4 regions of the Mesorhizobium sp. WSM4832 genome follow, and region 4 is predicted to be linked to each of the others. Evidence: predicted binding sites of a transcription regulator. Region 4 holds the regulator's gene; each other region holds the start of a gene.
What was found. Region 4 encodes PhoB, which activates phosphate uptake and scavenging genes when phosphate is short. Its sites were predicted from a motif close to TGTCATNNANCTGTCAT; they were not measured.

Region 1: AC0L2L_RS30785 (YdcH family protein) is a predicted target of PhoB. The motif match lies at 2,034-2,050, and genes of this name have one in related genera.
Region 2: phnG (phosphonate C-P lyase system protein PhnG) is a predicted target of PhoB. The motif match lies at 3,604-3,620, and genes of this name have one in related genera.
Region 3: AC0L2L_RS15535 (RNA degradosome polyphosphate kinase) is a predicted target of PhoB. The motif match lies at 1,685-1,701, and genes of this name have one in related genera.

What each region holds. Positions count from the first base shown of each region.
Region 1 is NZ_JBVVQH010000030.1:7,476-15,207, reverse strand. It holds gene AC0L2L_RS30795 (transglycosylase SLT domain-containing protein) at 1-274, opposite strand, end outside; gene ispG (flavodoxin-dependent (E)-4-hydroxy-3-methylbut-2-enyl-diphosphate synthase) at 279-1,529, opposite strand; gene AC0L2L_RS30785 (YdcH family protein) at 1,785-1,964, opposite strand; gene AC0L2L_RS30780 (YdcH family protein) at 2,206-2,409, shown strand; gene purE (5-(carboxyamino)imidazole ribonucleotide mutase) at 2,529-3,026, shown strand; gene AC0L2L_RS30770 (5-(carboxyamino)imidazole ribonucleotide synthase) at 3,023-4,099, shown strand; gene AC0L2L_RS30765 (lysozyme inhibitor LprI family protein) at 4,168-4,590, opposite strand; gene ykgO (type B 50S ribosomal protein L36) at 4,832-4,957, shown strand; gene AC0L2L_RS30755 (tetratricopeptide repeat protein) at 5,101-5,721, shown strand; gene AC0L2L_RS30750 (alpha/beta fold hydrolase) at 5,874-6,935, shown strand; gene pyk (pyruvate kinase) at 6,967-7,732, opposite strand, start outside.
Region 2 is NZ_JBVVQH010000020.1:45,073-52,804, reverse strand. It holds gene AC0L2L_RS25060 (ABC transporter ATP-binding protein) at 1-431, shown strand, start outside; gene AC0L2L_RS25055 (ABC transporter ATP-binding protein) at 428-1,456, shown strand; gene AC0L2L_RS25050 (alkaline phosphatase family protein) at 1,483-2,712, shown strand; gene phnF (phosphonate metabolism transcriptional regulator PhnF) at 2,782-3,483, shown strand; gene phnG (phosphonate C-P lyase system protein PhnG) at 3,729-4,184, shown strand; gene phnH (phosphonate C-P lyase system protein PhnH) at 4,181-4,786, shown strand; gene AC0L2L_RS25030 (carbon-phosphorus lyase complex subunit) at 4,787-5,896, shown strand; gene AC0L2L_RS25025 (alpha-D-ribose 1-methylphosphonate 5-phosphate C-P-lyase PhnJ) at 5,893-6,843, shown strand; gene phnK (phosphonate C-P lyase system protein PhnK) at 6,840-7,637, shown strand; gene phnM (phosphonate metabolism protein PhnM) at 7,638-7,732, shown strand, end outside.
Region 3 is NZ_JBVVQH010000009.1:228,263-235,994, forward strand. It holds gene AC0L2L_RS15525 (FAD-dependent monooxygenase) at 119-1,351, opposite strand; gene AC0L2L_RS15530 (zinc-finger domain-containing protein) at 1,367-1,612, opposite strand; gene AC0L2L_RS15535 (RNA degradosome polyphosphate kinase) at 1,861-4,056, shown strand; gene ppx (exopolyphosphatase) at 4,053-5,588, shown strand; gene AC0L2L_RS15545 (DoxX family protein) at 5,596-6,018, opposite strand; gene AC0L2L_RS15550 (DoxX family protein) at 6,187-6,609, opposite strand; gene fumC (class II fumarate hydratase) at 7,018-7,732, opposite strand, start outside.
Region 4 is NZ_JBVVQH010000008.1:13,396-21,127, forward strand. It holds gene pstC (phosphate ABC transporter permease subunit PstC) at 42-1,028, shown strand; gene pstA (phosphate ABC transporter permease PstA) at 1,032-1,883, shown strand; gene pstB (phosphate ABC transporter ATP-binding protein PstB) at 1,880-2,683, shown strand; gene phoU (phosphate signaling complex protein PhoU) at 2,704-3,405, shown strand; gene phoB (phosphate regulon transcriptional regulator PhoB) at 3,419-4,108, shown strand; gene AC0L2L_RS13130 (flavin-containing monooxygenase) at 4,291-5,550, opposite strand; gene AC0L2L_RS13135 (hypothetical protein) at 5,707-6,411, opposite strand; gene AC0L2L_RS13140 (TetR/AcrR family transcriptional regulator) at 6,580-7,227, shown strand; gene AC0L2L_RS13145 (ROK family protein) at 7,334-7,732, opposite strand, start outside.

The DNA of each region.
Region 1 (7,732 bases), on a different contig from region 4:
CGCGCATCTTGGCGGTGCCCGGCATGAATTGCGCGATGCCTTCAGCGCCGACCGGGCTCACCGCGTTCGGATCGAAGCGGCTCTCCTTCCAGATCAGCCGGGCGAAGAAATCCCTGGGTAGGCCGTTCTGCTGGGCCTGGGTCTCGATCAGGTCGCAGACGCGGTTGATCAGCCGTTTTGCGGCCGACCGCGACTGCGGCGGATCGGCGAATGCCTGACCGGTCGGAAGCAGCACGCAAGTCAGGATCAGTACGGCCCCGAGCAAGCGGTGCATCGGCCTACTCGGCCGCGGCTTTGCCGTGCCCGTATCGCTGCTCGATATAGTCGCCGACCATCTTCTCGAAATCCTGCGCGATCGACGGGCCGCGCAGCGTCGCCGCCTTCTTGCCGTCGATGAAGACAGGCGCCGTCGGCGTCTCGCCGGTGCCTGGCAGCGATATGCCGATATCGGCGTGCTTGGATTCTCCGGGGCCGTTGACGATGCAGCCCATCACCGCAACCTTGAGGTTCTCGACGCCGGGATATTTTTCGCGCCACACCGGCATGTTCTTGCGGATGTCGGCCTGGATGCTCTGGGCGAGTTCCTGGAACACGGTGGATGTCGTGCGCCCGCAGCCGGGGCAGGCAGCGACGATCGGCACGAACTGCCGGAAGCCCATGGTCTGCAACAGTTCCTGCGACACCTGCACCTCGCGGGTGCGGTCGCCATTCGGCTCCGGCGTCAGCGAGATGCGGATCGTGTCGCCGATGCCTTGCTGCAGGAGGATGCCCATGGCGGCGGACGAAGCGACGATGCCCTTGGTGCCCATGCCGGCTTCGGTCAGGCCGAGATGCAGCGCGTGGTTGGAGCGCGTCGCAAGCTCGGTATAGACGGCGACAAGGTCCTGCACGCCGCTGACCTTGGCCGACAGGATGATCTTGTCGCGGCCAAGCCCGATCTCTTCCGCCATCTCGGCCGACAGGATCGCCGACTGCACGATCGCCTCGCGCATGACTTCCTGCGCGGTGAGCGGGAAACCCTGGGCCTGGTTCTCGTCCATCAGCCGGGTCAGCAGCTCCTGGTCGAGCGAGCCCCAGTTGACGCCGATGCGCACCGGCTTGTCATATCTGATCGCCATCTCGACGATCGCGGCGAACTGGCGGTCCTTCTTGTCCTTGAAGCCGACATTGCCGGGATTGATGCGGTATTTCGCCAGCGCTTCGGCGCAGGCCGGGTGATCGGCGAGCAGCTTGTGGCCGATATAGTGGAAGTCGCCGACCAGCGGCACGTCGACGCCGAGCCGCGCCAGCCTCTCATGGATGCGCGGCACCGCCGCGGCGCTCTCGTCACGGTCGACGGTGATGCGCACGATCTCGGAACCGGCACGATGCAGCGCCGCGACCTGGGCGACGGTCTGGTCGACATCGGCTGTATCGGTATTGGTCATCGATTGCACGACGACCGGCGCCCCGCCGCCGACCATGACGCCGCCAACCGAAACGCCGACAGATGGCCGGCGCGGGAAGGGAGAAGAGAAATATCCGGTCATGCCGGCCGCCTTTTATCTGCAAGGTCCGGGCATGAGGTGGCGGAGCAAAGATGGCTTGTCAATGGCAGCGGCAATGGGAATTCGCAATCGCCTGCCCGTGACCACTGGCCGGAGAGTTCAAAAACAGACGCCCGGCCACGAGATCACGCGACCAAACAGCCAGCAAATTCGGTATGGACACCGAGCCGGCGGCATTTCCTGCCACCGGGAGGTTTCACCGCGGCGGGTTGCGGTGACGGGTGCCTGAGAGGAGCTTCAGTGTGTCGTCGGACTTCCCTTCAGCTTTTCAATCTCGTCCTTGATTGCCAGCTTGCGTCGCTTGAGATTCACGATTTCGAGATCGTCCACCGAAGGATGGTTCATCGCATCGGTGAGCTCGCGCTCGATGTCACCGTGTTTCCGCTGCAACTCATCAAGATGGGATGCAAGAGACATGATTGGTTCTCCCTTTCATGGTTTCCTCGATTGCAGCCGTCGCAGGCGCGTCCACCGCAGGTTGAGACTGTGACGGCACAATGACAGTTTGCCACCAACCGATCTCGATGTCGAATGCCACGTGGTAGCATTCCACGACAAAGTGAAATGTGGTAAGGGCTGCCCGCCGGTCACCAACAGACAACCTGACCGGTCCCGCCCAAACAGCCCGATTGGGCGATGCATACGCAGACGGTAGATAATGTCCGAACAGGAACAGGCTGAAATACGCCTCGAATATTCCCGGCTCAAACAAGAACACGCCGATTTCGACGCCGCCATCAACGCGATGATCGCCATGGGCTGCGACCCGCTTCAGATCCAGCGTATGAAGAAGAAGAAACTGCTGCTGAAAGACCGGCTGATGGCGCTGGAAGACCGTATCATCCCCGACATCATTGCCTGAACGGGCCGCGGCCAGGAGGCTGCGGACCGTCCTGACAGCGAAGGGACGCAGCCGCGACAATCCTTGCGGCTAGGAGCGAATTCCGCTAAGGCGCGCCTTTGCCGCCGGGGAGCGAACCCTTGACCGATCAGCGTGCCGACGTCGCCATCATCATGGGCAGCCAGTCCGACTGGGCGACGATGCGCCAGGCGGCGGAAACGCTGGAGGCGCTGGGCATCCCGCACAAAAGGCTGATCGTCTCCGCGCACCGCACGCCCGACCGGCTCTATGAATTCGCCAAGGGCGCCAAGGCCGCCGGTTTCAAGGTGATTATCGCCGGCGCCGGTGGGGCGGCGCATTTGCCCGGCATGACGGCGGCGATGACGCCGCTGCCCGTTTTCGGTGTTCCGGTCGAATCCAAGGCGCTATCGGGCCAGGACTCGTTGCTTTCCATCGTGCAGATGCCGGCCGGCATCCCGGTCGGCACTTTAGCCATCGGCAAGGCGGGTGCGGCCAACGCAGCACTTCTCGCCGCCGCGGTGCTGGCGCTCAACGACGACAAGCTCGCCGCGCGGCTCGACGCCTGGCGCTCGGCGCAGACCGCCAAGGTCGCCACCGAGCCGACGGACACGCCGTGAGCCTGGCGCCGGGTTCAACCATCGGCATCATCGGCGGCGGCCAGCTCGGCCGCATGCTGGCGATTGCCGCGGCGCGCCTCGGCTACCGCATCGTCGTACTAGAGCCCCAGGCCGACTGCCCGGCGGCCCAGGTCGCCAACCGGCAGATCGTCGCCGCCTATGACGATCCGGCGGCCCTCGCCGAACTCGCCGCCGCCAGCGCCGTCGTCACCTACGAATTCGAGAATGTCCCGGTCGCCGCGGCGCAAACGCTGGCGGCAACGGTTCCGGTCTATCCGCCGGCACGCGCGCTCGAAGTCGCGCAGGATCGCGTCGCCGAGAAAAGCTTCCTCAACGGCATCGGCATCCCGACGGCGGAATTCTGTCCGGTCGACAATGACGATCAGTTGACCGAAGCGCTGAAGAAGTTCAACGGCAGCGGCGTCCTGAAAACCCGCCGCATGGGCTATGACGGCAAGGGCCAGCGCGTCTTCCGCAACATGGAGACGGCTGGCTTCGCCGGCATATGCGAGGCGATGGGCAATGTGCCGCTGATCCTGGAATCGCTCGTAGCTTTCGAGCGCGAGATTTCGGTGATCGCCGCGCGTGGGCCGGACGGCGCAATTGCCGCCTACGATCCGGCCGAGAATATCCATCGCGAGGGCATCCTGAGCAGTTCCACCTTGCCGGCCGGGATCAGGCTGGAAACAGCCGCGGCGGCGCAGACGGCAGCCGCGAAGATATTGACCGCGCTCGACTATGTCGGCGTCATCGGCGTCGAGTTCTTCGTTCTTGCCGACGGCTCGCTTGTGGCCAACGAGCTGGCGCCGCGCGTGCACAATTCCGGCCACTGGACGGAAGCTGCCTGCGTCGTCTCGCAGTTCGAGCAGCATATCCGCGCCGTCGCCGGCCTGCCGCTGGGCTCGCCTGCCCGTCATTCCGATTGCGTGATGGAAAACCTTATCGGCGACGACATGCTGAAAGTGCCGGCGCTGCTCGCCGAACCCGACCTGATGCTGCATCTCTACGGCAAGGCCGAAACGCGCCCCGGCCGCAAGATGGGCCATTTCACGCGGATTCGCCGGCGAAGCTGATGCATGTCGCCCAAAAATGCGCATCGGTTTGGGATAACGACATACATCAACCGCTTTAAACCCGCAGGCTATTGAAAATCCTGGTCTTCGTCCCCGTCCGGGCTGGCGCAGGCCGGATCGCTTGACTTGCAGTTCGCATCGGAGGTCAGCTGCTTGATGCGCGCGTTGGTGAGTTCCGTCAGGCACTGCGACACCTCCATCGGATGGATGGAGCCGCCCTGGCTGTCGGCGGTCGAATAAGCGCATTCGGCGTCGCGGAAAGCGATCCAGGCGCGCTGTGCCGTCTGTAAGAGCTTGTTCGAGGCCTGGTCTTTGCGGCTGACAAAGTCCTTGTAGGCGGCATTGAGCTTGGCATCGGCCGCCTGGCGGTCGGCATCGGCGCAGATGTTCATCATCGACTGGCTGTCGTCACCACGGTCGCAGCCCTCGGCCCGGGCGGCCGGGGCGGTTGCCAGAAAGACAAGGCAGGCGGACAGAAAGAGACGGCGCATGGAGACCCCCGGTCGCTTGGCGTTGCCTCACCATCCCAGCCGCCTATGAGTCGCGCAATGCCGCGCCGCCGGGATGGCGGATATTTGATGAGCGGCTCAACTTGTGGCATTCGGGCATGCGCACGTGGTTGACAGGGGCAAGCCTCCTCGTTTATGAGCCACGCAAGTTCAAAGGCGCGCTTTTTCGGGCGCGCCTTTAAAAATTCGGCCCGGGATGGGCCCTGACCGAACAGGCAAGACGATGAAGATCAAGAATTCGCTCAAGGCGCTCAAGGCGCGTCACCGCGACAACCAGCTGGTTCGCCGCAAGGGACGCATCTACATCATCAACAAGACCGCTCCGCGCTACAAGGCGCGCCAGGGCTGAGCCTTGCGCGCGGCTTGATGCATGTCGCCCGAAAGGAAGCGACATGCGAGAGACCGCGCCGCGCTGATGTCGATTGCCGGTTCGCCGGCGCTCTCACGCTAAAATCACTTTGACGATCCGCCGTCCGGGACTAGATTCCGGCGATGCGGATTCTTTTTGCATTTTTCACCGCCCTTTTGCTGTCCGGCACAGCTTTGCCTGCAGGGGCCGAAGAGGTGCCAGGCGCTCTGCCGCCAGATGCCGCGCCGCCACCCGCCGCCACGCCGCCGGCAGCCCCGACTAGGCAGGGCCGCCTCGATCAGCTCTTCACCGAGTTGAAGCGCGAGCGCAATGAAAAGGCGGCCGAGCGCATCGCCGGCCGCATCTGGAACGAATGGAACCAGTCCGGCAGCGCTTCTATCGACCTGATGATGCAATGGGCGCAAAAGGCGACGGAAGACCAGAAATTCGACGTCGCGCTCGATTTCCTTGACCAGGTCGTGACCTTGCAGCCCGATTATGCCGAGGGCTGGAACCGCCGCGCCACCGTGCATTTCCTGATGAAGAATTACGGGAAGTCGATGGCCGATATCGACCGCACCTTGCAGCTCGAGCCCCGCCATTTCGGCGCGCTCTCGGGCCTCGCCCAGATCATGACCGAGACCGGCCACAAGCAGTCAGCGCTGGAAGCCTGGCAAAAGGTGCTCGCCATCTACCCGATGATGCGCAGCGCCCAGGGCCAGGTTTCGACGCTTTCGGAAGAGCTGGCCGGCGAGGGGATTTGAACGTAGGCAGTAGGGCAGTAAGGCAGTAAGGGAAGAGCCCACCTACTGCCCTACTGCCCTACTGCCCTACTGCCCTACTGCCCTACTGCCCTACTGCCCTACTGCCCTACTGCCCTCAAAACCAATTCCGCCTTTCACCCGTATCTCCCCCCATGAACCTCATCTGCGCCGCCTTGCTCTTCCTCATCGCGCTCCTCTTTGCCCTCGCCGGCGTCACCCGCGCCGGCGTCTGGCTGATCGAGCGCCGCAACCCGCCGGCCGGCGAGTTCGCCGAGATCGACGGCGTGCGCATCCACTTCATCCATATCCCGGCGCCTATCGGCGCGGACCTGCCGCCGCTCGTCTTCGTCCATGGCGCCAGCGCCAACCTGATGGATCAGATGCTGCCGCTGAGGCCCCTGCTCGAAGGCCGCGCCGAACTGCTGTTCCTCGACCGCCCGGGCTTCGGCTGGTCGGAGCGCGGCAACAACGACACCTTGCCAGCGCAGACCGACACCATCGCCGCGCTGATGGACCGCCTCCACATCGAGAAAGCGATTATTGTCGCACATTCTTTCGGTGGGGCGGTCACGACGACCTTTGCCCGAAAACATCCCGAAAAGACGCTCGGCCTCGTCTTCCTGGCGCCCGTCAGCCATCCCTGGCCAGGCGGCGCGACCGCCTGGTACTACAAGCTCACCGCCACGCCGGTGATCGGCTGGCTGTTTTCCGAGACCCTGGCTTACCCGGCCGGCATGCTGCAGATCGGCAATGCCACATCCTGCGTCTTTTCGCCCAACCACCTGCCGGACGATTATATCGGCAGAGCCTCGATCCCGCTGGTGTTGCGGCCATCTGCCTTCCGCGCCAACGCCCGCGATGTCGCCCAGCTCTACGATTATGTCCGCGCCGCCTCGCCTGTTTACCACGAGATCAAGGCGCCCACCGTCGTCATCTCGGGCGATCGCGACAAGGTGGTCTACGCGACGATCCATTCCGTCGGGCTCGAGCGCGACATTGCCGGCGCCGAGCTGGTCTGGGTTCGCAATCTCGGCCACAAGCCCGACTGGATCGCGCCCGACCTCGTCGTCGGCGCCATCGAGAAGGTGACCGGCAAGTCCGTCGACCTGCAGGCGATTGCTGCGAGAGTGGAGACACGGATTGCTGGCGACACGCAAGGCGCCGGCAAATGCCCTGAGCTTCAGGTGCCTGACGCCGAACTGGCGCCGGGCTGACTTGCGAGACGAAAGCGCTTCAGGGCACGCCCTAATGCGTCTCCGACCCGAGATAGGCAATCCGCAGCATGTTGGTCGAGCCCGGCGTCCTCAGCGGCACGCCGGCGGTGATGATGACGCGGTCGCCGGGCTTGCCGAAGCCCTCGTCGAGCGCGATGCGGCAGGCGCGGTCGACCATATCGTCGAGGTCTTTGGCGTCCTCCGAGACGACGCAATGCGTGCCCCACAGCAGCGATAGCCGGCGCGCCGTGTTGAGGATCGGCGACAGCGCCACGATCGGCACCTGCGGCCGTTCGCGAGCGGCGCGCAACCCGGTCGTGCCCGACGCGGTGTAGGTGATGATCGCCGACAGTTTCAGCGTCTCGGCGATCTCGCGCGCGGCGAGCGAAATGGCGTCGGCGCCGGTTGCTTCCGGCTCGGAGCGCTGCGCGTTGATGATGCCGGCATAGGTCGGATCGGTTTCGACCTTGGTGGCGATGCGGTTCATCATGCCGACCGCCTCGACCGGATAGGCGCCGGCCGCGGACTCGGCCGAAAGCATGATCGCGTCCGCACCCTCGAAGACGGCGATCGACACGTCGGAGACCTCGGCGCGGGTCGGCACGGGGGCGGTGATCATCGATTCCAGCATCTGGGTCGCGATCACCACCGGCTTGCCGGCGCGGCGCGCCGCGCGCGTGATCTGCTTCTGGATGCCTGGCACGGCTTCGAGCGGCATCTCGACGCCGAGATCGCCGCGCGCGACCATCAGCGCATCGGACAATTCGATGATTTCCGCCAGTCGGGCCACCGCTTGC
Region 2 (7,732 bases), on a different contig from region 4:
TTCTCGGCCTCCTTCACGAGTTGCAGGCGGACACCGGCATGGCACTGCTGTTCATCACGCATGACCTCAGCGTCGTCGCCGAGATCGCTGACCGGGTTCTGGTGATGTACGCCGGCCGAATTGTCGAAGAAGGCGATGTCATGCAGATATTCGACGATCCGTGGATGCCCTACACTCGCGGTCTACTAAAAGCGCGGCCGGGCCTCCACTCCGGAGACGGATCTTCCCGGCGGCTTTCTGCCGTGCCCGGCGATCCTCCGGACCTCGCAAACCTGTCAAGTGGCTGCTCCTTTCGCCCCCGATGCTGCCATGCAGCCGCTGATTGCGCCTACCGCCCACCGGACCTCGAAACAGTCCGCGGGCACAGCGTGCGTTGCATGCATTGGCGTCAAATCGTGGAGGCCGCTGGGGAGCCGGAGGCTGTCCTATGAATGCTCATATTAGCGAGATTGAAACGCCCGAAACCGGTGCAGTCCCGATCACCTATGGTGGCAAGCCTTTGCTTGAAGTTGACAGCCTTCGCGTCCATCTGCCACTCCGCAACATCTCACCGTTCAGGCTGAAACAATCCATAAAAGCCGTCGACGGAATATCGTTTTCCATTGCTCGTGGCGAAATCGTGGGCGTGGTCGGCGAATCCGGCTCAGGCAAGACGACATTGGGTCGGAGCTTGCTGCGTCTTGTCACGCCGAGTTCCGGTCGGATCCGATTTAAAGGGACCGATCTGACAGATCTGTCGTCCAAAGAGATGTATTCTTTTCGGCGGCAAATGCAGATGGTGTTTCAGGACCCGTATAGCAGCCTCAACCCGCGCATGACTGTGGCGGAAATTGTTGGTGACCCGCTGTCAATCCACAATGCTCATCTGACAACGCAGGCGCGGCTCAGTCGGATCGCCGAACTCTTATCTCAAGTCGGAATATCCCCGGCACACGGCTCGCGTCACCCTCACGCTTTTAGTGGGGGCCAACGCCAAAGGATTGCCATCGCCAGGGCCCTGGCCACCGAGCCGGATTTCGTCGTCGCCGATGAGCCCGTATCGGCGCTTGATGTTTCAGTCCAGGCTCAGATCGTCAATCTACTTCTCGATCTGAAGGAAAGGCATGCTCTTACGATCCTGTTCATCTCGCATGACCTGCGAGTGGTTAGCCATATAGCAGACAGGGTAATCGTAATGTATCTCGGAAAGGTCGTTGAAATCGCACCGGCCAAAATATTTCGAGATGCGCCCGCTCATCCTTATACCGAAGCCCTAGTTTCAGCGCTTCCCGTTCCCCATCCAAGTCTTCGCCGAGCGCTGGTAGTTCTGCAAGGCGAAGTTCCGAACGCTGTTACACCTCCATCAGGCTGCGTCTTTAGAACAAGATGCTCAATTGCCAGCGCAGAATGTGCTAAGGTCACGCCAGATCTTCGGGAAGTCAGCGCAGGCCATTGGGCAGCATGTATAAAACGTTAATCTCTCTTTGAGTGGGCGAGAATGCAATGACGCATCGAAAACTTCTTCTCATAATGGTCGATGGCGTGAGCGCCGACTATTTCCAAGAACACGCCAACCGTCTGCCAAATTTATCCTCACTGGCAACCGATGGATATCTCGTCCGCCGCATGCGCTCTGCGGTACCAGGGACCTCCATGCCGGGTCGGGCTTCCATACTCACAGGTGTCGGAGCCGAGATTCATGGTATCTTTGGCAATCGCATCCTGAGTGACGGCGCATTTGTTGCAGCTGAAGCTGAACACCTCCTCGTTCCGACGATTGCGACTCTTGCCTCGCGTGCCGGCCTCGACGTGGCTTGCATCGGGCACGCCCTCATCAAGCCGGAAGATACGTCCATCTATATTCCACCTTACTGGCTGCGTGGCCCGGGCTTCATCAAGATCCCCAGCGATGGGAGTATGCCGTCACTGCTCAAGATAAAGGATCCACGCGGCCGACTGGAGACCATCCCGCTGCCCTCTTATGTACCTGAATTCAGCGGGCCGGACGGCCTATCCAGCATTACGAGGACGCTCATCGGTGACCAGCTTACGATCGCCGCGGCCGCCAGCCTGCTCGAGTCAGAAGAGGCACCTGATCTTCTCATTACGGAGATCAATGCCACGGACGCCTTCCAGCATGACTTCGGCTATGGGAGCGACGAAGCTCATTTCGCGATCGCTTTCGCGGATTCTCTCGTTGGTCGTTGTTTGGATAGTCTGCGGCGGGCAGGTCGGCGTGATGATTACACGATTGCGATCGTCAGCGATCATGGCCACCGTAACATCAAAACATCAATCTTGCCCGACCTGATCATTCCTGGAAAGGTGTGGCAGTCCGAAGGTGCGACGCTGCACGTATTGGTTGAAAGCGATATGGACCGCCAAGAGGTAACCAAGAAATTGGTCCAGTATGGCGCAGAGGTCTGGAATGGCGATCATCTGCCAATTGAACTCCGCAACAGAATTGCCACTTTCACGGCGCCGCCAGAATGTGATTTCGAAGAGACCCCGGCAAACCATCCGGCAGACCAACCGGTCGGCTGCCCGAAATACAAATCTACCCACGGTTTTCGACCTGGCTCTACTGCGGATGATCGTATCTGCATTATTTCCGGACCGGCTGTTCCAAATGTGGTTGCGGAAGGGGCTGAAGCGACGCGCTTAACTCCGACGCTTTCATGTGTCCTTGGACTGCCCAGCGATACATTTTCCGATTGCCCGCTTTTCCGATAATACACAATGAGCAGCTATATCGCTCCAGGAGACGATATTGATTCGAATCGACAAAGAAAATGGTGATCAATGAAGCGTTGGGAACTGGTTCGCTCCGCTCTACTTAATGATATCGATGCGGGCGTCTTCCAGGATGGCCGCCTGCCTGGCGATTTTGTCTTGGCAGACCGATTTGGCGTCAATCGGCATACCGTGCGCAATGCCATCAAGGCTTTGGAATCCGAAGGCACCTTGCGCGTCCAGCATGGTGTCGGAACCTTTGTTGCTGATGATTTCGTTTCACACAAACTGAACAGCGATCCCAGGTTCACTTATAAGCTCCTTGGTCAGAACAAGTCCGTGAAGCGGGAGATACTGTCGATCAACGAAACTTCTGTCGAACCTGATATTGCAAGTCATTTGAACCTCGCTCCCTCAGCACTGGTTACCGAGGTCAGGTCGACCTCGTTCATCAATGATTGGCCTTTGGCGACCGGAACGAGCTACTATCCGGCAGCGCGCGTTCCTGGCCTCGCCACCGCATTCCAGGGAATGAACTCTCCCACTGCCGCCTTGAAGCGCTGCGGCATCGCGGAATATAAGCGGAAATGGACACGGATCACGGCCCGAAGACCGAGCCCGCAAGAAGCTCAGATACTGCGAATATCTTCGTCCAGTCCGGTACTTTTTGAGACCAATGTCGACGTAACCCCGGATGGGTTACCGATCAAATATGCTTTCAGCGTCATACGAAGCGACCGGTACGAATATCTTATTGAAACGAACGAATAAGCACGAAGAGTCGCGTGAACACGGTAGCTTATTCGCTTATTCGCCGAGACCACCTCTCATGGCGGATCAGGCCGCCCTCTGCCAGTCGGATCGCAGTAATATTTTGATAGGCTCGTGCCCTGTCATTAAATCGTTGCAAAAAGGAACTAAGCCTATCCAAGATACCTAGACATCTAGGCATTCAGCGCGAAAACCCTGATGAGCCCGGTCCTGAGCCGGGCCTGTAAACGAAGCGGCGAACACCGGTGCGGATTGAAGTTGAAAAGCGGCAACGATGGATGGCGGTTCTCGCGCGAGCCCGGTGCGATGAACTTGAGCGGGCCTGGGACAACCTGGCCATCCAGCCGCAATTTGATTGGCTTCGCCGACCGGAAACCGGCCTCGTGCTTGTGCGCGCACGCGCCGGGGGTACGGGGGCCCTATTCAACCTTGGTGAAGTCACGATGACCCGATGTGCCGTTAGCTTGGCCGATGGCATGACGGGCTTCGCCTTCGTCCTCGGGCGCGACCAACGTCATGCAGAACTGGCGGCAGTTTTCGATGCGATGTTGCAAGGAACAGATGACGGTGCGAGCGGTGTACTTCGGTTCGTTACCGAATTTGGAATCGCGCAATCCGCCCGCCGTGAGATTAAAAGCCGCAAAGCGGCTTCGACCAAGGTCCGCTTTTTCGCAATGGCTCGAGGCATGAGTCCGGAATGATCAGCGTTTTGGATACTGCCGGGCTTGAGCCCGGATTCGCAAATCCTGTCTTCGACAGCCAGGACACATTCCGCCGCGTGTTAGATGCGTATGCATATGTCGGCAGGCCGCAAACGCTGGTGTCTGCCACCGCGGCAGTCGGTCCCCTTGATCCGGCGACCGCCGCCGTCTGCCTCACGCTTGCGGATTTCGAAACACCGGTCTGGCTCGATTCCCGGTCGAATCTACCTTCGGTTCGCAAGTACCTTGGGTTTCACTGCGGGGTGCCGTTTGTGGACAGCGTTGAAAGGTCGACATTTGCCATTGTGGCCAATCCGATGACGATGCCGCGCTTGGCTGAGTTCAATCCCGGAACAGAATTGGAGCCTCAGGCCTCGACGACGATTGTTGTCCAAGTGCCATCTTTAAACGGCGGTCCCCCCGTTCGGTGGCGTGGACCGGGCATCCAGCGCGAAGTTTCGGTGGACGTTGATGGGCTTGCATCTTGGTTTTGGGAGGACTGGGAGCTCAATCATGAGCTTTATCCGAGTGGAGTCGATGTTCTCTTTACCTCCGGAAATGCAATTATCGCTCTTCCTCGCAGCATATCCGGAGAGATCTAGATGGCTTATGTTGCCGTAAAAGGTGGGGAGGAGGCTATCCTCAACTCACATGGTTTGGTTGCGGAGGATCGGCGGGGAGACCCAGCAGTTCCCGAACTTACGGTTCGCCAGATTGCCGAGCAGTTCGGTCTCGCTGTCGACCGAGTGATGTGTGAGGGCTCTGTCTACGATAGAGAGCTTGCGGCATTGGCATTGAAACAAGCCCAAGGCGACGCCGTTGAGGCGATCTTCCTTCTCCGGGCGTTTCGCACGACTCTACCGCGCTTGGCAGTGTCAAACGCGCTCGACACAGCCCGGATGGCCATTCAGCGACGTGTCTCAGCAACCTTCAAGGACATTCCCGGAGGGCAGATACTCGGTTCGACCTATGAGTACACACATAGACTGCTTGATTTTGATCACCTCGATATTGTTGACGGCGACAAGCCGAAAGCGAAGGTCGCGGATGATCCGCTGGATCCAACTTTTCCGCGTGCCTTCGACAGCATTTCCGACGAAGACCTGATTGAAGCCGAGTTGCCGGAACCCGACCAGTCACCGGTTTTCGATCTTACCCGAGATCCTCTTGACATACCCGCCGGTCGCGATCAGCGCTTGCAAAATCTCGCCCGTGGCGATGAGGGATTTGTCGTGGGTTTGGCCTATTCAGCGCTGCGTGGCTATGGCGCTGCCCATCCCTACGTAGGGGAAACAAGGGTTGGGGACGTCACAATAGAAATCCTACCCGAGGAATTGGGCTTTTCTGTTTCTATTGGCGACATCATCGTCACGGAATGCCAGATGCTGGATTTCTTCGGGGGCTCGGAAGATGAGCCTGCGCGCTTCACCCGCGGATATGGCCTCTCATTTGGAAAGAGTGAGCGCAAGGCGATGGCAATGGCAATCGTTGACCGATCGTTGCGTTGTCGCGAATACGGCGAGGAAGCAAAATACCCTGTTCAGGATGAAGAGTTCGTTCTGTCCCATACCGACAATCTCGAGGCGGCCGGTTTCGTCTCGCATCTCACTTTGCCTCACTATGTCGATTTCCAGGGCGACCTGCAATTCATAAGACAGTTGCGGGAGGAGCATAACCGCCGCCGCCGCTCGAGCAAGGAGGCCGCGGAATGACGGCACATCATGGCAACGCAGCCGGCCGCAGCTTCCGTCAACCCTACAATTTTGCGTATCTGGACGAACAGTCCAAAAGGATGATCCGACGATGCATTTTGAAGTCCATGGCCGTTCCAGGCCTTCAGGTTCCGTTTGGCAGCCGCGAAATGCCGCTGGCCTACGGATGGGGGACCGGCGGCATTCAAGTGACAGCCAGTGTCATTGGACCAAACGACACGTTGAAGGTGATTGACCAGGGCGCGGACGACGCAACCAATGCTGTCTCCATCCGGCGATTTTTCAGGCGTGTGGCCGGCATCGCTACGACCGAAATAACCGAAGCTGCCACAATCATTCAGACGCGTCATCGGGTGCCCGAAACGCCTCTCAAGGAGGGGCAAATTATCGTCTACCAAGTGCCGTCGCCCGAACCGTTGCGCCGGCTGGAACCGAGGGACTCCGAAACCCGTAAGATGCATGCTTATGCAGAATACGGTCTGATGAGTGTCGAGCTTTACGAAGATATCGCGCGCTTTGGCCATATTGCGACGACCAACAGCTATCCAGTTATGACAAACGGGCGATATTTGATGTCGCCTTCACCTATTCCCAAATTTGACAACCCGAAGATAGCAAACAATCCAGCCATTCAGCTTTTCGGCGCGGGCCGTGAAAAGCGGATTTACGCCGTTCCCCCCTACACACAGGTGCAGAGTCTCGATTTCGAAGACCATCCGTTTCGTGTGCAGCGATGGAGGCAATGCTGCTCCCTTTGTGGGGCGACTGACAGTTATCTCGATGAGATCGTGATGAATGACAAGGGACGGCGGATGTTCGTTTGCTCAGACACCGATTATTGCACTACTCGCCGGGACCATGGTCACCTTGGACCGGATCGTGCAGATCCCGCCGACATCGAATTGCTCTTACCCTCGAAAACCTCAACGGGATCGGAATCACGATGAGAGCAGCAGCTCAGTTCCAGCCCACTCGCCGCCAGCCGCTGCTTTCCGTCCGGCAGCTCACAAAAATGTATGGAAAGACGGTAGGCTGCCGGGACCTCTCGTTCGATCTCTTCCCCGGGGAAATCATCGCGATCGTCGGGGAATCCGGATCCGGAAAGTCGACGTTGCTCAGCTGCCTATCAGGTCGTTTGATGCCTGATCAGGGTTCCGTGATTTACGATCTAAATCATAAAGGACCGACGGACATTTTGACCTTATCGGAGCCGGAACGCCGGAAGCTGATGCGGACGGACTGGGGACTCGTCCACCAAAACCCGCGAGATGGCATTAGAATGGAAGTCAGCGCCGGTGGCAATATAGGGGAGCGGCCGATGGCGATCGGTGCGCGGCACTATGGCCGCATACGACAGGAAGCTCAGGATTGGCTTGCCCAGGTTGAGATTGACCTTCTGCGCACAGATCATCGACCGAAAACGTTTTCCGGTGGCATGCAGCAACGTCTGCAAATTGCCAGAATTCTCGTTACCAAGCCGCGCCTCGTCTTTATGGACGAACCGACTGGCGGCCTCGATGTATCGGTTCAAGCCCGGCTGCTCGACCTGCTGCGGTGCCTGGTCATGAATATCGGAGTGGCAGTCGTGATAGTCACCCATGACCTGTCTGTTGCACGACTATTGGCGGACCGCATCATCGTGATGTGGCGAGGAAACATGGTGGAGACCGGCCTCGCCGACCAGGTTCTGGACGATCCGCATCATCCCTACACACAGCTTCTCGTTTCCTCGGTGCTCTGAATGATCATAAGAAATGATACTTCACCGCACGGTGCGGCGGCAAAGCTCTCCACGAACGACCTGACGTTGACCGGCGCGCGACTTGTTTTGGCGGA
Region 3 (7,732 bases), on a different contig from region 4:
GGGTTAAGCGCGGCGCCAAAGCTGCTAATCTCCCCCCAAGTGGGGGAGATGTCCGGCAGGACAGAGGGGGGCGCTGTCCCGCCGGCGTAACCAGTTGACTGGCGTCTATCCCAAACTCTCAGCGCCTCGCAACCTTCCGCTCCTCCCATCCATAGAGCCAGTCCAGATCCGCCGCGAGCTTCTCCGCCGGTCGCGTCGTCAGCACCAGGTTGCGCGCGATCGCCACAGGCCCCCATGCGTGCCATGCCAGCCGATTGAGCGCGCCGCGCTTCAGCACCCTTTCGACGCGCGGTCGTCGAAGATTTTCCCAGATGGCAAGACCCTGGGCCGGATCGCCGGGGGAGTCGGCGACCAAATTGGCGAGCGTCGAGGCGTCCTCAATCCCCATGGCCGCGCCCTGCGCCGCGAACGGCGTCATGGCATGCGCGGCGTCGCCGATCAGCGCGATGCCTTCCGGCATCGTCCAGCGCCGTTGCTCGACGGTGTGGATCGGAAACGCCGTCCACGGACCGGCGAGCGCCACCAGTCTCGACAGCGTTGCCGCCGTGCCGCGCATGGCGCTTGCAAGAATGGCGGCGTCGGCATGGCCGGACCAGCCTTCGGCGATGCGCTCGCCCTTGGTGAAGGCTGCCAGGTTGAAGGCGCTGCCCTTGCTCACCGGATAGGCAACCATATGGAAACCGGGATGCAGGAAGGTGGTGACGCAGTCGGCGTCGGCGATTTGCGCAAACGCCTGGCCGGCGGCACTTTGCGCCGGGATCGTCGCGCGCCAGGCGAGTTCGCCGGAGAAGCGGCTTGTCGCAAAGCCGACCGTCCGGGCAAGCTCGGCGCGAACCGAGGACCACACGCCGTCCGCTCCGACCAGCAGGCCGCCTGCGACCTCAGTGGCTTCGCCGTCGGTCTCGACCGTCGCGGTTACACTTTGCGGGTCGACGGCGATGCGGGTCACCCGCGCGCCGGTGACAAGCTCGATACCGGGCCGTTCCGCCGCCGCAGCCATCAGCGCCGCCTGCAGGTCGGCGCGATGCGCCACCAGATAGGGCGCGCGCCAACGACTTTCACCGGACGCTCCAAGCGGCACGCGCGCCAGCTCGCGCAGGCTTCTCGCGTCCTTCAGCACCACCGCTTCCGGGCGGACCGCGTTGGGCAGCAGGCGGTCGAGCACACCGAGCCGGCGCAGGATGCGGGTCGCATTGGGGGAAAGCTGGAGACCGGAGCCGGCCGCTTCGAGCTGATTGGCCTGCTCGAACAGCTTTACCGGGAAGCCGCGCGCCGAAAAGGCGAGCGCTGCCGTCAGCCCGGCGATGCCAGCCCCGGCGATAACAACCTGCCGGGACCGTGTTTCAGTCATGATCGGGGAAAAAGCTCAGGCGGCCTGGTCGACATAGAGGCAGCCGGGCGGCTGCGTTTCCGTCGCCTTCAACGACGGCGAATAGCGATAAAGCGTCGAGCAGTAGGGGCAGACCTTTTCGTTGTCGTCGCCCATGTCGAGGAACACATGCGGATGGTCGAAAGGCGGGTTGGCGCCGGTGCACATGAATTCCTTGACGCCGATCTCGATAACCGGATGGCCGGCATCGTTCTGGAAATGGGGAATGCTACCGCCTGCCATCGTCGTCTCCAATTGAGTTCGGCCAGTGACCAGTCTGCATCTGGATCATAAAAGGCCGGTTTGCAAGATCGATGAAATCAAACTGTCGCAAAAGGCTGGCAGAGGATAAGTTGAGCCGGTTAAGCGCATGAGGCCGGTGTCGGAGCGATTCCGTGACGGATCATGCGTCATGAAAGCGTGTTAGAGCGTCTATTACGCGTCCGGCAGCGTATGGCGCGGCAAAAGAGACGACTGCGGGCAAGGAAACCATGAACGAACTGAAGCCGGTGCAGAGCGAGTTCATCACCGTCGAGGCGGCAAGCCCGGACGGCGGCAATCCCGACCGTTTCGTCAACCGCGAATTCTCCTGGCTGCAATTCAACCGCCGTGTGCTGGAGGAATCGCTGAACGAGCATCATCCGCTGCTCGAACGCGTCCGCTTCCTGTCGATTTCGGCGGCCAATCTCGATGAATTCTTCATGGTCCGCGTCGCCGGCCTTGCCGGCCAGGTGCGCGAAGGCATCGCGCTGAAGAGCCCCGACGGCCGCACGCCCGAGCAGCAGCTCGAGCAGTTGCTGCGCGAGGTCGAGCGCCTGCAGGAAGACCAGCAGAAGAGCCTATCGGCGCTCATGGCATTGCTGAACAAGGAAGGCATCGAGAGCATAACCCGCGATGCGCTCACCAAGGACGAGAAGAACTGGCTGGAAGACCATTTCCAGGAACAGGTTTTCCCGGTGCTGACGCCGCTGTCGATCGACCCGGCGCATCCGTTCCCCTTCATCCCCAATCTTGGCTTTTCGATCGCGCTGCAATTGCGCCACCGCAAGAATGGCGAGGAGATGAGCGCGCTCTTGCGCCTGCCGGTGGCGCTCAGGCGCTTCATCCGTCTGCCCGACCGCAAACACCACGTCCGCTTCATCCCGCTGGAGGAGGTGGTCGGCATCTACATAGGCAAGCTTTTCCCCGGCTATGAGGTCAAGGGCTCCGGCACGTTCCGCATCATCCGCGACAGCGATATCGAGGTGGAAGAGGAGTCGGAAGACCTCGTGCGCCTGTTCGAGACGGCGCTGAAGCGCCGCCGTCGCGGCTCCGTGATCCGCATCGAATTCGACACGCTGATGCCGGCCGCGCTGCGCGATTTCGTCGCCGGCGAGCTCGGCGTCTCGTCGAGCCGCATCAGCGTCTTGACCGGCCCGCTGGCGCTCAATCAGATCTCCGAGATCGTCGCCATTCCGCGCGACGACCTGAAATTCACGCCCTACAATCCGCGTTTCCCCGAACGCATCCGCGAGCATGGCGGCGATTGCCTGGCCGCCATTCGCGAAAAGGACATCGTCGTCCACCACCCTTACGAATCCTTCGACGTGGTGGTGCAGTTCCTGCGCCAGGCGGCGGCCGATTCCGAAGTGGTGGCGATCAAGCAGACGCTTTACCGCACCTCGAACGACAGCCCGATCGTGCGCGCGCTGATCGACGCCGCCGAGGCCGGCAAGTCGGTGACGGCGCTGGTCGAGCTCAAGGCGCGTTTCGACGAGGAGGCCAACATCCGCTGGGCGCGCGACCTCGAACGCGCCGGCGTCCAGGTCGTGTTCGGTTTCCTGGAGTTGAAGACCCATGCCAAGATGTCGCTGGTGGTGCGCCGCGAGGACGGCCGGCTGCGCAATTACGTCCATCTCGGCACCGGCAACTACCACCCGGTCACCGCCCGCATCTACACCGACCTGTCCTTCTTCACCACCGACCGGACGATCGCGCGCGATGTTGCGCAGCTCTTCAACTTCATCACCGGCTATGCCGAACCGGCCGAGGAGATGCGTCTTGCCGTGTCGCCCTTCACGCTGCGCGAGCGCATCCTGAAGCACATCGCCGAGGAAGTCGTCCATGCGCACGAAGGACGGCCGGCGCGCATCTGGATGAAGATGAACGCGCTGGTCGACCCGATCATCATCGATGCGCTCTACGACGCCAGCCGCGCCGGCGTCGAGATCGACCTCGTCGTGCGCGGCATCTGCTGCCTGAGGCCGCAGGTGCCGGGCCTGTCGGAGAACATCCGGGTGAAGTCGATCGTCGGCCGTTTCCTCGAGCACAGCCGCATCTTCTGCTTCGGCAACGGCCACGGCCTGCCGTCGGACGAGGCGATCGTCTACATCTCGTCGGCCGATATGATGCCGCGCAATCTCGACCGCCGCGTCGAGACCCTGGTGCCGATCACCAATCCAACTGTGCATGAACAGGTGCTTGGCCAGATCATGCTGGGCAACATCATGGACAACCAGCAAAGTTTCGACGTATTGGCTGACGGCACCTCCCGGCGCGTTGTGCTGGAAGAGGGCGAGGAACCGTTCAACGCGCAGGAATATTTCATGACCAATCCGAGCCTTTCCGGACGGGGCGACGCGCTGAAATCGCATGCTCCCAGGCGCATTGCTCAGTTCAAGCGCCGCAAGAAGAACGCCGCCGCGTGATTTCAGTTTCCCAGGGCCGGCTTCAGGACCGGCGGCCGCTGTCGATCATCGACATCGGGTCGAACTCGATCCGCCTCGTCGTCTATGAAGGGCTGGCGCGCTCGCCGACGCTGCTGTTCAACGAAAAGATGCTGGCCGGCCTTGGCCGCGGCATCGTTTCGACGGGCAAGCTCGACCCCGAAGCGGTGACGCGCTCGATGGAGGAGTTCCGCCGTTTTCGCGCGCTTTCGGATCAAGCCGGAGCCGAGCACATGTATGTGCTGGCCACCGCGGCCGCGCGCGAGGCGATCAACGGCCCGGACTTCATCCACCGCGCCGAGGATGTGCTGAAGACCGAGATCCGGGTGCTGTCCGGACGGCAGGAGGCGCATTATTCGGCGCTCGGCGTCATTTCCGGCTTCCACCCGGCCAACGGCATCGCCGGCGACCTTGGCGGCGGCAGCCTCGAACTGGTCGACATCAATGGCGAAGCGATTGGCGACGGCATCACGCTGCCGCTCGGCGGCCTGCGCCTGCAGGACATGGCCAGGAACTCGCTCGCCCAGGCGCAGAAGATCGCGCGCCAGGAGCTGGCGCGGGCAAAGCTGCTCAAGGGTGGGCAGGGCAGGGTCTTCTACGCCGTCGGCGGCACCTGGCGAAACCTCGCCAGGCTGCATATGGAGATGACCAACTACCCGCTCGGCGTCATGCACCATTACGAAATATCGGCCGACAGTGCGATGAGCTTCCTCAAGCAAGTGGCGAAGGCCGAGATCGAGAAGGTCAAAGGCATCGAGGGCGTCTCCAAGAACCGCCGCTCGTTGCTGCCTTACGGCGCCGTCGTGCTGCAGGAGATCATGTCGGCGATGCAGCCGTCGAAGATCGTCGTCTCGGCGCAGGGAGTGCGCGAAGGCTTCCTCTATTCGCTGCTCGACGCGGCCGAGCAGAAGGCCGACCCGCTGATTTCGGCCGCCGAGGAGCTGGCGCTGCTGCGCTCGCGTTCGGTGCATCACGCGCATGATCTCGTCGAATGGACCGGCAAGGCGTTCAAGGCCTTCGGCATCGACGAGACGGTGGACGAGGCGCGCTACCGCCATGCCGCTTGCCTGCTCGCCGATATCGGTTGGCGCGCGCATCCCGAATATCGCGGCAGGCAGTCGCTCAACATCATCGCGCATGCCTCCTTCATCGGCGTCGATCATCCCGGGCGCGCCTATCTGGCTCTAGCCAGCGCCTACCGCCATGACGGCATCTTCAACGATGGCATCGCGCCCGAGATCAAGGCGCTGGCGCCGCCGCGTATGCTCGAGCGCGCCCGCGTGCTGGCGGCGCTGATGCGCGTCGTCTACCTGCTGACGGCGGCGATGCCGGGCGTCATGCCGCAGCTGAAATGGGAGAGCCGCGGCAGCGGCGCGCTGGCGCTGGTGCTGCCGGCCTCCCTTGCCGATCTCTATGGCGAGCGCCCGGCCGGTCGCTTGGCGCAACTGGCGCGCGTCACCAACCGGCGCCTGGTGCTGGCGGTTGAAGGCGGGCCTAGCGTCTCAGTAAAATAGAGCCGGCTCAGGTCACTTCAGCGCCGATGCCGAAGCCACGCCCGTCCGCCGACCATGCGCCCGCGCCGGACATGGCGAGCGCCAGGAAACCGCCGGCAATGGCAATGTCCTTCATCAGCATCTGCTGGTGCATAAAGGCTAAAGTCGCATCGTCCGCGCCTTGGCCGTAATGGCCGATGAAGCCGGCGGCGATTGAGAAGGCGGCAAGCAAGAGCGCCACGATCCGCGTCTGGAAGCCGACAAGGATGAGCAGGCCGGCGATCAACTCGAAAAGACCCGTGCCCCACGCGGCCAAGGTCGGCAGCGGCAGGCCGAGGCCGGCGAAATAGCTGATCGTGCCGGTGATGTTGGTCAGCGCCTGGAAGCCCGACGGTACGAAGAGCGCGGCAAGCAGCAGTCGCGAGACCAGAAGCAGTGCGTTGCGGACCATATCCACCTCCTTTGCCGGTACCCGGGATTGTACCGGCTTGCGGCGCAGTTTACGCCTGCACGTCAGAAAACGAAAAAGCGGCGCGGAAAATTACGCGCCGCTTGCGTTTAAGGCTTGGTGGAGCGGTCAGGCTCGGCGACTTCGCCGTAGCCTTCCGTCAGGTAAAGCTCAGCCGCGCTTGGCGTCGATCGAGTAAGCGCCGGCGCCGGAAGAAGCGAGCAGGATGAAGCCGCCGGTGATGGCGAGGTTCTTGAGGAACTGGATCATCTGCATCTGGTCGGCCCAGCCGGTGTGCGCGACCAGACCGGTGGCGATCGTGAAGATCGCAAGCACCCAGGCGGCGATGCGGGTCTGGAAGCCAACGAGGACGGCGAGGCCGCCGAGCAATTCGATCAGGCCGACGACAACAGCCGTCACGGTCGGCACCGGCAGACCCATCGCGCCGAAATAGCCGGCGGTGCCGGAAATGGCGGTGAGCTTGCCGAAGCCGGAAAGCAGGAAGATGACGGCAAGCAGGACGCGGCCGAGCAGGATCGTGGTGGAGCTGTTGGACGCGGTGCCGTTGCCGGCTACAGAAGTGTTGGTGGACATGGCGAGTCTCCGAATGGGTTGAATGATCCGTCAGATAGACGATGGAAACTGTTCACCAAAAGCCACCTATGTGGCGACACATCGTTCACAGAAAAGATGTTCTGACATCCGCCGGGCACGCGCGAAAATCATGTCGGCGGATCGAGTTTCGGAAGTAAATTGTGCTGCCGCAAAATCCCTGTCGCTTCGTCATCCAGGGGCGAAGCAAGGAGCGAAGCGACGCGGCGCAGACCCGAAGATCCATGCCGTAACGTCAAAAGCGGCCGCCGCGGTGCAGGTTTTGCTCCGCTACGCCCTTCGCCCTAGGTAACGGCATGGATTCCAAGGTCTCCGCGACGGAGTTTCGCTCCTGCCGCGCCCTGGAATGACGACATCGCGAGGCCACAGCAGGCTGCAACAACGCGGGCTTCACCCCGGATGGGTCATGTCCTCGGGCCGCACCAGCCGGTCGTAATCGGCTTCGTTGACCAGCCCGGTGGCCAGGGCTTCCTCGCGCAAGGTCGTGCCGTTCTTGTGCGCGGTCTTGGCGATCTTGGCGGCGTTGTCGTAGCCGATGGTGGGGGCCAGCGCCGTCACCAGCATCAGCGAGCGGTTCAATGCCTCTCGTATATTGTCCTCCCGCGCCTCGATGCCGACCACGCAATTGTCGGTGAAGGACACGCAAGCGTCGGCCAGCAACTGCACCGACTGCAGGAAATTATAGGCCATCAGCGGGTTGTAGACATTGAGCTCGAAATGGCCCTGGCTGCCGGCAAAGGTGAGTGCTGCATTGTTGCCGAACACCTGCACGCAGACCTGCGTCAGCGCCTCGCACTGGGTCGGATTGACCTTGCCGGGCATGATCGAGGAGCCCGGCTCGTTCTCCGGCAGCGACAGTTCGCCGAGGCCCGAGCGCGGGCCGGAGCCGAGGAAGCGGATGTCGTTGGCGATCTTGAACAGCGCCGCCGCCGCCGCGTTGATCGCGCCGTGCGAGAACACCATGGAATCATGCGCCGCGAGCGCCTCGAACTTGTTCGGCGCGGTGACGAAGGAAATCCCGGTGATCGACGCGATGCGGTCAGCCACTTTCTCTGCAAAACCCACCGGCGCGTTGAGGCCGGTGCCTACGGCGGTGCCGCCCTGC
Region 4 (7,732 bases):
TCCCGGCGCCCTCTTGTCTGTTTCGAAATGCGAGGGGCCAGATGAGTGCCGTTTCCGAAGCCGTGACATCGTCCGCCATGCGGAGCAGGGAAGCGACAGTGCGCCGCTTCGCCCTCACAGACACGATCTTCCGGACGGCCACGCGCCTTTCCGCCATCCTCGTTCTGGTTATTCTCGGCGGTGTCGCCATCTCGCTGTTCGCCGGCTCGTGGGAGGCGCTGTCGAAGTTCGGCTTCTCCTTCCTGACCACCGAATCCTGGAACCCCGTCACCGAGAATTTCGGCGCTTTGGCGCCCATCTACGGCACTGTCGTCACCTCGGCCATCGCCATCATCATCGCCGTGCCGATCGGCATCGGCATCGCCATCTTCCTGACCGAGCTTTGCCCGCGACCGCTCCGGCGCCCTATCGGCATCGCCGTCGAGCTGCTGGCCGGCATCCCCTCGATCATCTACGGCATCTGGGGCCTGTTCGTCTTCGCGCCATTCCTGCAGACGACGATCCAGCCCTTCGTCATCTGGCTCTTCAAAGGCATCCCCGGCCTCAACAGCCTGTTTGCCGGCCCGCCCTACGGCATCGGCCTGCTGACCTCGTCGCTGATCCTCGCCATCATGGTGCTGCCGTTCATCACCTCGATCACCAAGGACGTGTTCGACACCGTGCCGGCGGTGCTGAAGGAATCGGCATATGGCATCGGCTGCACGACCTGGGAGGTGACCCGGCGCGTGACGATCCCCTATACCCGCATCGGCATCATGGGCGGCGTCATGCTCGGCCTCGGCCGTGCGCTCGGCGAGACGATGGCCGTCACCTTCGTCATCGGCAATGCGCACCGCATCAGCGCCTCGCTGTTCGCGCCGGGCACGACGATCTCGGCAACGATCGCCAATGAATTCACCGAGGCCGACGGCGACCTCTACACATCCTCGCTGGTGTCGCTTGGTCTGATCCTCTTCATCATCACCTTCATCATCCTTGCCATCGCGCGCTACATGCTGATGCGCATCGACGCCCGCACGGGAGCCTGACCGATGTCGACGTCCCTTGCACTCCACAACAGCCGCAAGCGAAAGAACGGCGTGATGATGACGCTTTGCGTCATCGCCGCCGGCATCGGCCTCGCCTGGCTGGCGCTGATCCTCGGCGCCCTGCTCTACAAAGGACTCTCGGGGTTGTCGCTGTCGGTGTTCACGCAAATGACACCGCCGCCCGGCGATGCCGGCGGCCTGCTCAACGCCATCTACGGCAGCATCGTGATGACCATCATCGGCATCGTCGTCGGCACGCCGATCGGCGTGCTGGCCGGCACCTACATGGCCGAGTATGGTCGCTTCTCGAAGCTCACCACGGTGGTGCGCTTCATCAACGACATCCTGTTGTCGGCCCCCTCGATCATCATCGGCCTGTTCGTCTATGAGCTGCTGGTGCGGCCGATGGGGCACTTCTCGGCGATTGCCGGCGCCGTAGCGCTGTCCATCCTGGTGATCCCCGTCGTGGTGCGCACCACCGAGGACATGCTCAACCTTGTGCCCAACGCACTGCGCGAAGCGGGCGCCGCCATCGGCGCGCCGCGCTGGGTGGTGATCCGCTCCGTCGCCTATCGCGCGGCCCTGTCCGGTATCGTCACCGGCATCCTTTTGGCGATCGCCCGTATTTCCGGCGAGACGGCGCCGCTTCTCTTCACCGCGCTCAACAACCAGTTCTGGTCGAGCAATCTCAATGCCCCGATGGCCAGCCTGCCGGTGACCATCTTCCAGTTCGCTCTCAGCCCCTACGAGGAATGGCAGCAGCTGGCCTGGACGGGCGCACTCATAATCACCCTGACGGTTCTCGGCCTGAGCGTCATCGCCCGCAGCCTGACCGGACGCAGAGAGGACAGATGAAACCGATGTTGTCCACCGACCTGAACGCACCCGACACGACCGTCGAGAAGGCCAAGATCGAGGTCAAGAACCTCAACTTCTACTATGGTCAGTCGAAGGCGCTGAAGGACATCAACCTGTCCCTGCCCGAGCGCAGCGTGACCGCCTTCATCGGGCCGTCGGGCTGCGGGAAGTCGACGCTGCTGCGCGTGCTCAACCGCATCTACGAACTCTACCCGAAGCAGAGCGCGGAAGGGCAGGTGCTGCTTGACGGCAAGAACATCCTCGACCGCTCGCAGGACCTCAACCTGCTGCGCACCAAGATCGGCATGGTGTTCCAGAAACCGACGCCGTTCCCGATGTCGATCTACGAGAACATCGCCTTCGGCGTCAGGCTCTACGAGAAGATCGGCAAGGCCGAGATGGACAGCCGCGTCGAGCAGGCGCTGAAGCGCGCGGCGTTGTGGAACGAGGTCAAGGACAAGCTGAACGCCAGCGGCCTCAGCCTCTCCGGCGGCCAGCAGCAGCGTCTGTGCATCGCCCGCACCGTGGCGGTGAAGCCCGAGGTCATCCTGCTCGACGAGCCGGCCTCGGCGCTCGATCCGCTGTCGACCGCCAAGATCGAGGAACTGATCGACGAGCTGCAGGCCGACTACACGATCGTCATCGTCACCCACAACATGCAGCAGGCGGCACGTGTGTCGCGGCAGACGGCGTTCATGTATCTCGGCGAGCTGGTGGAGTTCGACCGGACCGAGAAGATCTTCACCTCGCCCCGCGAGAAGCGCACGCAGGACTACATCACCGGCCGCTTCGGCTGAGTTCATACGAGGACATCATCATGGCCGAACATACCGTCGCTTCCTTCGACGAGGATCTGAGGCAGATCAGCCGGCTTATCAACGACATGGGCGACCTTGCGGCCTCCATGGTCGGCGCATCGGCCAGGGCCCTGCTCGAGACCGACAATGCGCTGGCGCAGCGCGTCGTCTCCGACGACGCCATCATGGACGCGCGCCAGCGCGAACTTGACGACCGCGCCATCACGCTGATCGCCAAGCGCCAGCCGATGGCGGACGATCTTCGCCATGTGGTCGGCTCGATCCGCATGGCGGGCGACCTCGAACGCATCGGCGATCTCGCCAAGAACATCGCCAAGCGCGTCGGTTCGGTGGGCGTCAGCGCCGCGCCACGCGATCTCACGCATTCGATCGATTCCATGGCGCAGCTGGTGCTGATCCAGGTCCAGGCCGTGATCCAGGAATACACGGTGGGCGACGCCACGGCGCTGGCCAAGCTTCGCAACGACGACGAACGCATCGACGTCAAATACACGTCCGTCTTCCGCGAGCTCCTGACCTACATGATGGAAGACCCGCGCAACATCACCGCTTGCACGCATCTTCTGTTCTGCGCCAAGAACCTCGAGCGCATCGGCGATCATGTGACCAACATCGCCGAGAACGCCTATTATGTGCTGACCGGCACGCAATTGCCCGCGAATCGTCCGAAGCAGGACGAGATGTCGGCGCCGGCGGCCTGAAGGGTAACTGGCAATGATCGCGCCACGCATCATGGTGGTGGAGGACGAGGAGCCGCTAGGAGTGCTGCTCCGCTACAACCTCGAATCCGAGGGTTACCAGGTCGAAGTGGTGACCCGCGGCGACGAGGCCGAAATCCGCCTTCAGGAAAACGTTCCCGACCTGCTCGTGCTCGACTGGATGGTGCCGGCGGTTTCCGGCATCGAGCTTTGCCGACGCCTCAGGATGCGGCCCGAGACCGAGCGGCTGCCGATCATCATGCTGACCGCGCGAGGCGAAGAAAGCGATCGGGTTCGAGGTTTGTCCACCGGCGCCGACGATTATCTGGTCAAGCCGTTCTCGACGCCGGAGTTCATGGCGCGCGTCAAGGCGCTGCTGCGCCGCGCCAAGCCAGAGGTGCTGTCCAGTGTGCTCAAGGTCGGCGACATCGTGCTCGACCGGGAATCGCATCGCGTCTACCGCAAGAAGAGCGAGATCAGGCTCGGCCCGACCGAGTTCCGCCTGCTCGAATTCATGATGCGTCACCCCGGCCGGGTGTTCTCGCGCAGCCAGTTGCTCGACAATGTCTGGGGCGAGACGATCTACATCGACGAGCGCACCGTGGACGTCCATGTCGGCCGCCTACGCAAGGCGGTCAACAACGGCCGCATGCCGGACGTCATCCGCACCATCCGCGGGGCGGGCTACGCGATCCGCGAGGATTAATGCATGTCGCGCAAAAGTGTGCAGCGGTGTTTTGCCAAAACGACATGCATAAAAACAAAGACTTAAAGCGCGCGCCTGAATCCGTTTCAGCGACGCGCTTTAGAGCCCTTCGATCCGATTAATAGCCTGAATCTCGCGAGAGGAAGAAGCCGCCTCCGGATGATATTCGCTTCGAGTCGGCATCACTGAATCGGGACGTCAGAGGCAGCTGCTAAACGACGCTGGATATCTTCGACCAACCGGCCTGCTTCCTCCGCGATTGCCAATATTGTGCCCGACCGTCGCGAGATCGCGAAAGGCAGGCCGGCAAAATACACGCCGGGAGCGCCTGCGAACCCGTTCTCGTGCAACGGTTGGCCGTGTGCATCGAGCACCTCGGGAACGCGCACCCACCCGAAATCCCCCCTGAACCCAGTGCACCAGATCACCGTTGTGATCCCCCTGGCGTCGAGATCGATTGATCGGACCGGTGGATTGGGCAGCAGCGCGGCAATCACCTCGGCCGGGTCCGGCTCAGCCCGCGGGGCATCGATACCGTTGCGCTCGATATACTCGTCGATCTGGCTTCGAATTCTTGCGGAGCCCTCGTCTGCATGGCGGACATGCGCTTCTGCCTCGTCGCTGAACGAGAGGTGTCCGGCGTCGACGCCCGTGAGCCGGCCCAGAAGGACAACGCCTTGCGCGCTGAGGGACTGCAGGCTGATCGTATGGAGCGCTCCTGTCAGCGGCCTTCCGGGAATGGGTCCCTGCTGAAGCATTTCCCTGCGCGTCACATCTATCAATCCGGAAAGAACCATCCAGACACTGATGTGGCGACCCCGATACATGCGGGGCAGTCGGCCGACCCGGCTGCTTGCAAGAAATACGGTTCGCCCCGCCTGGACCAAGTCCTCGGCGATTTGGCCGCCCGACTGGGCGCTGCCGATCACCAGGACGGCCCCATGGTCGAGACCGGATGCGTTGCGGTAGGCCGATGCATCGATCTGTCGGATGTTGAGCGGCAGCAAAGCAGAGAAAGGTGGGCGCGCCGGACAATTCTGGTTGCTGCTGGCGATCACCACGTTCCTCGCCCACAGGGAGCCGTTCGGAAGGGTCAGCCGGTAGAGGCCGCCGCTGGCAACAAGGTCGGTCACCGGCGTACCGGTTTCCACCGGAAGGCCATACCGCCCGGCATAGTCCTCCAACAGCGCGACAAACTCGCCGCTTGTCATCGCACCGTCGGGATCTGGGCCGACATAGGTATCCCCGGGCATGACTGTTTGGCTGTTGGGTGTGTTAATCCGAAAGGAGTCCCAGCGCTGGGTTCGCCAGGTCTCGCCGATGCGACCTCGCTCAAATACTCTATGGCGCAAGCCGCGCTGCTTCAGCGCATGACTGACGCCTAGCCCCGCCCAACCGGCACCGATGACGGCGGCATCAAGAACGTCCGTTCCGCTCGTCATTACGCTCCCCTCTGATTGTCAACCTATTGTATTTTGCGCAATCAGCAATGGCGGGCCTTCTGGTACCGCGGCGTCTGCTTCACAACCCGTCGGACTTCTTCAACTCTTTCGACCCGTTGCGGACATTCTCAGCGAACGTTTGCCGCCTGGAGCGCTTCAGCTTTTGACGGAATCGCCGACCCCGATGGTGCTCGCGCGTATCCACAGCAATCCGGCCAGCCAGGCGATGGCTGTCGCAAGAACCACTAAGCCCAGGTCAAGAGCCCACTCCGGCACGAACGCACGGAGCGCGATCGGCACCGCGCCGATGACGTAGAGAGCCAGTGGAATGCGCGGCATATCTCGTCCAACGGCAAGAGAGATCGCAAATGCCAGCGTTCCAAGCAGGAAAAGCAACGAACTGGCGACTAGAGCCAGTCCGAGCGGCCCGGCTCGCAGGTCCATGATGATCGTCGGCGGAAGTTTCGAAAATACGAGATTGATCACCACCTCCACACCTTCCAAACTTGCCAGCGCAATGAAGTTGATGACAAACGCGATGGTGCCGAATAGGCCCGTGCGCCTGCCAAACGCGAGAAACAAGCCCACGACGAGACCGAGCGCCAAAATCTCGGCGAGCGGCGCGAGGAGTTGCGTTAGATCGGTGGTCGAGATCAGCGAACTGCGTTTAGCCGCGTTGACCAAAAGAATGAGCGCACTTCCCACCCCGGCGACGGCGGCAAGCCGATAAAGCGTGGCGCCGGACACGGCCGCACTCGGCTGAGCAGTCCGGAGATTCTGCTTGTGCTGCGGTTCTTCGGCTGGGTCCTGGGATGATGTGAACGATTGCGAACGGCGAGTTTCGGCGTCTCTGGCGAGCATGTTCGGGTCCTCCGTCTGGGCATTTGGCAGCCGCGAAGACCGCAGGCCTGTTCCGATCCCATCGGTAATCATTGCTTACATTCGCAAACGCGAATTGTAAACAGTGATTACATTTTGGAGGTTTCTTGATATAGAGGCGAGATGCAGCTCGATGGAACGAGGGACGAAATGCCAAAAGCCAAGACGCCTCATCGCACCAGTTACCACCATGGCAATTTGCGGGAGGTCCTGATCGATGCCGCGGTTCAACTTGTCGAGGAGGGCGGTCCCGACAATGTGAGCGTGCGCGAAGTCGCAAAGCGGGCGGGCGTTTCTCCTGGCGCGCCCTTCCGTCATTTCACTAATAAGACCGCATTGATGACGGCTGTCGCAGAGCAGGCAATGAGCCGATTCCGCTCGGAGATAACGAATGCTATCGAGAACTTACCTACGGACGACCCGGTTGAGCGCTTCGCCGCTGTTGGGATCGCCTATTTGCGCTGGGCTATTCGAAACCCCACTCATTTCCAGATCATCTCGACGCGGAGTCTTATCGATTGGGACAGTTCGGAGTCGTTGCGTCGCGATAACGAAGCGGTGCGTGTGTTGGTAGAAGGGTCGATGGTGGAGGCGCAGCGACGAAACATGCTCCGGTCAAACGATATCTCGGAGACCCAAATAGCCGCGAGGGCCCTCGTCTACGGGCTCGCACGCATGTGCATTGATGGGCACTTTGCGCAATGGGCAGTGGCTGGACATACTGCGGAGCAAACTGCGCAGAGCGTATTAAAACACTTCGTGACACTCATTGGAAACGACGGGCCTAAAGGGGATTAAACGCCGCTGGCCAATGTCCGGAAATGGCGCAGGGCTGTCGGAGGCCGGGGTCCTCATTGGGTCGGAATTCGGTCGTCAAGAATGAAGTTAGTTTCAACCCTGATCCTCAGGCCACGTTCTTCCCCGCACTCGTCCTTGCCTGCACGCCCGGCGCGAAAATCTCCTGGTCGACGAAGGTCAGCGCGCGCATGGCGCAGCCTTCGCGGATCAGCGGCAGTTCGTTCGGCTCGGTGTCGAAGGAAATCGATTTCGAGTGCTGGCCGCCGGCGGTCTGGGCGATCGCCTCGCGCAGCGCCGGCTCGATCAGGTCGAAAGCCGCCGCGCTGACGCCCACCATGGCCACCGGCGCCGGGTCGATCAGCGCGAACAGGCTGCCAAGGCCGAAGCCCAGCGCCTCGCCGGCGCGGCGATAGGCCTCGCGCTCAGGACCGTCCGTCTCGCGCGCCTTTGCGGCAAGCGCCCGCATGTCGGCGTCGCCGACGTCGACCGGCTCGGCGTCCTCGCT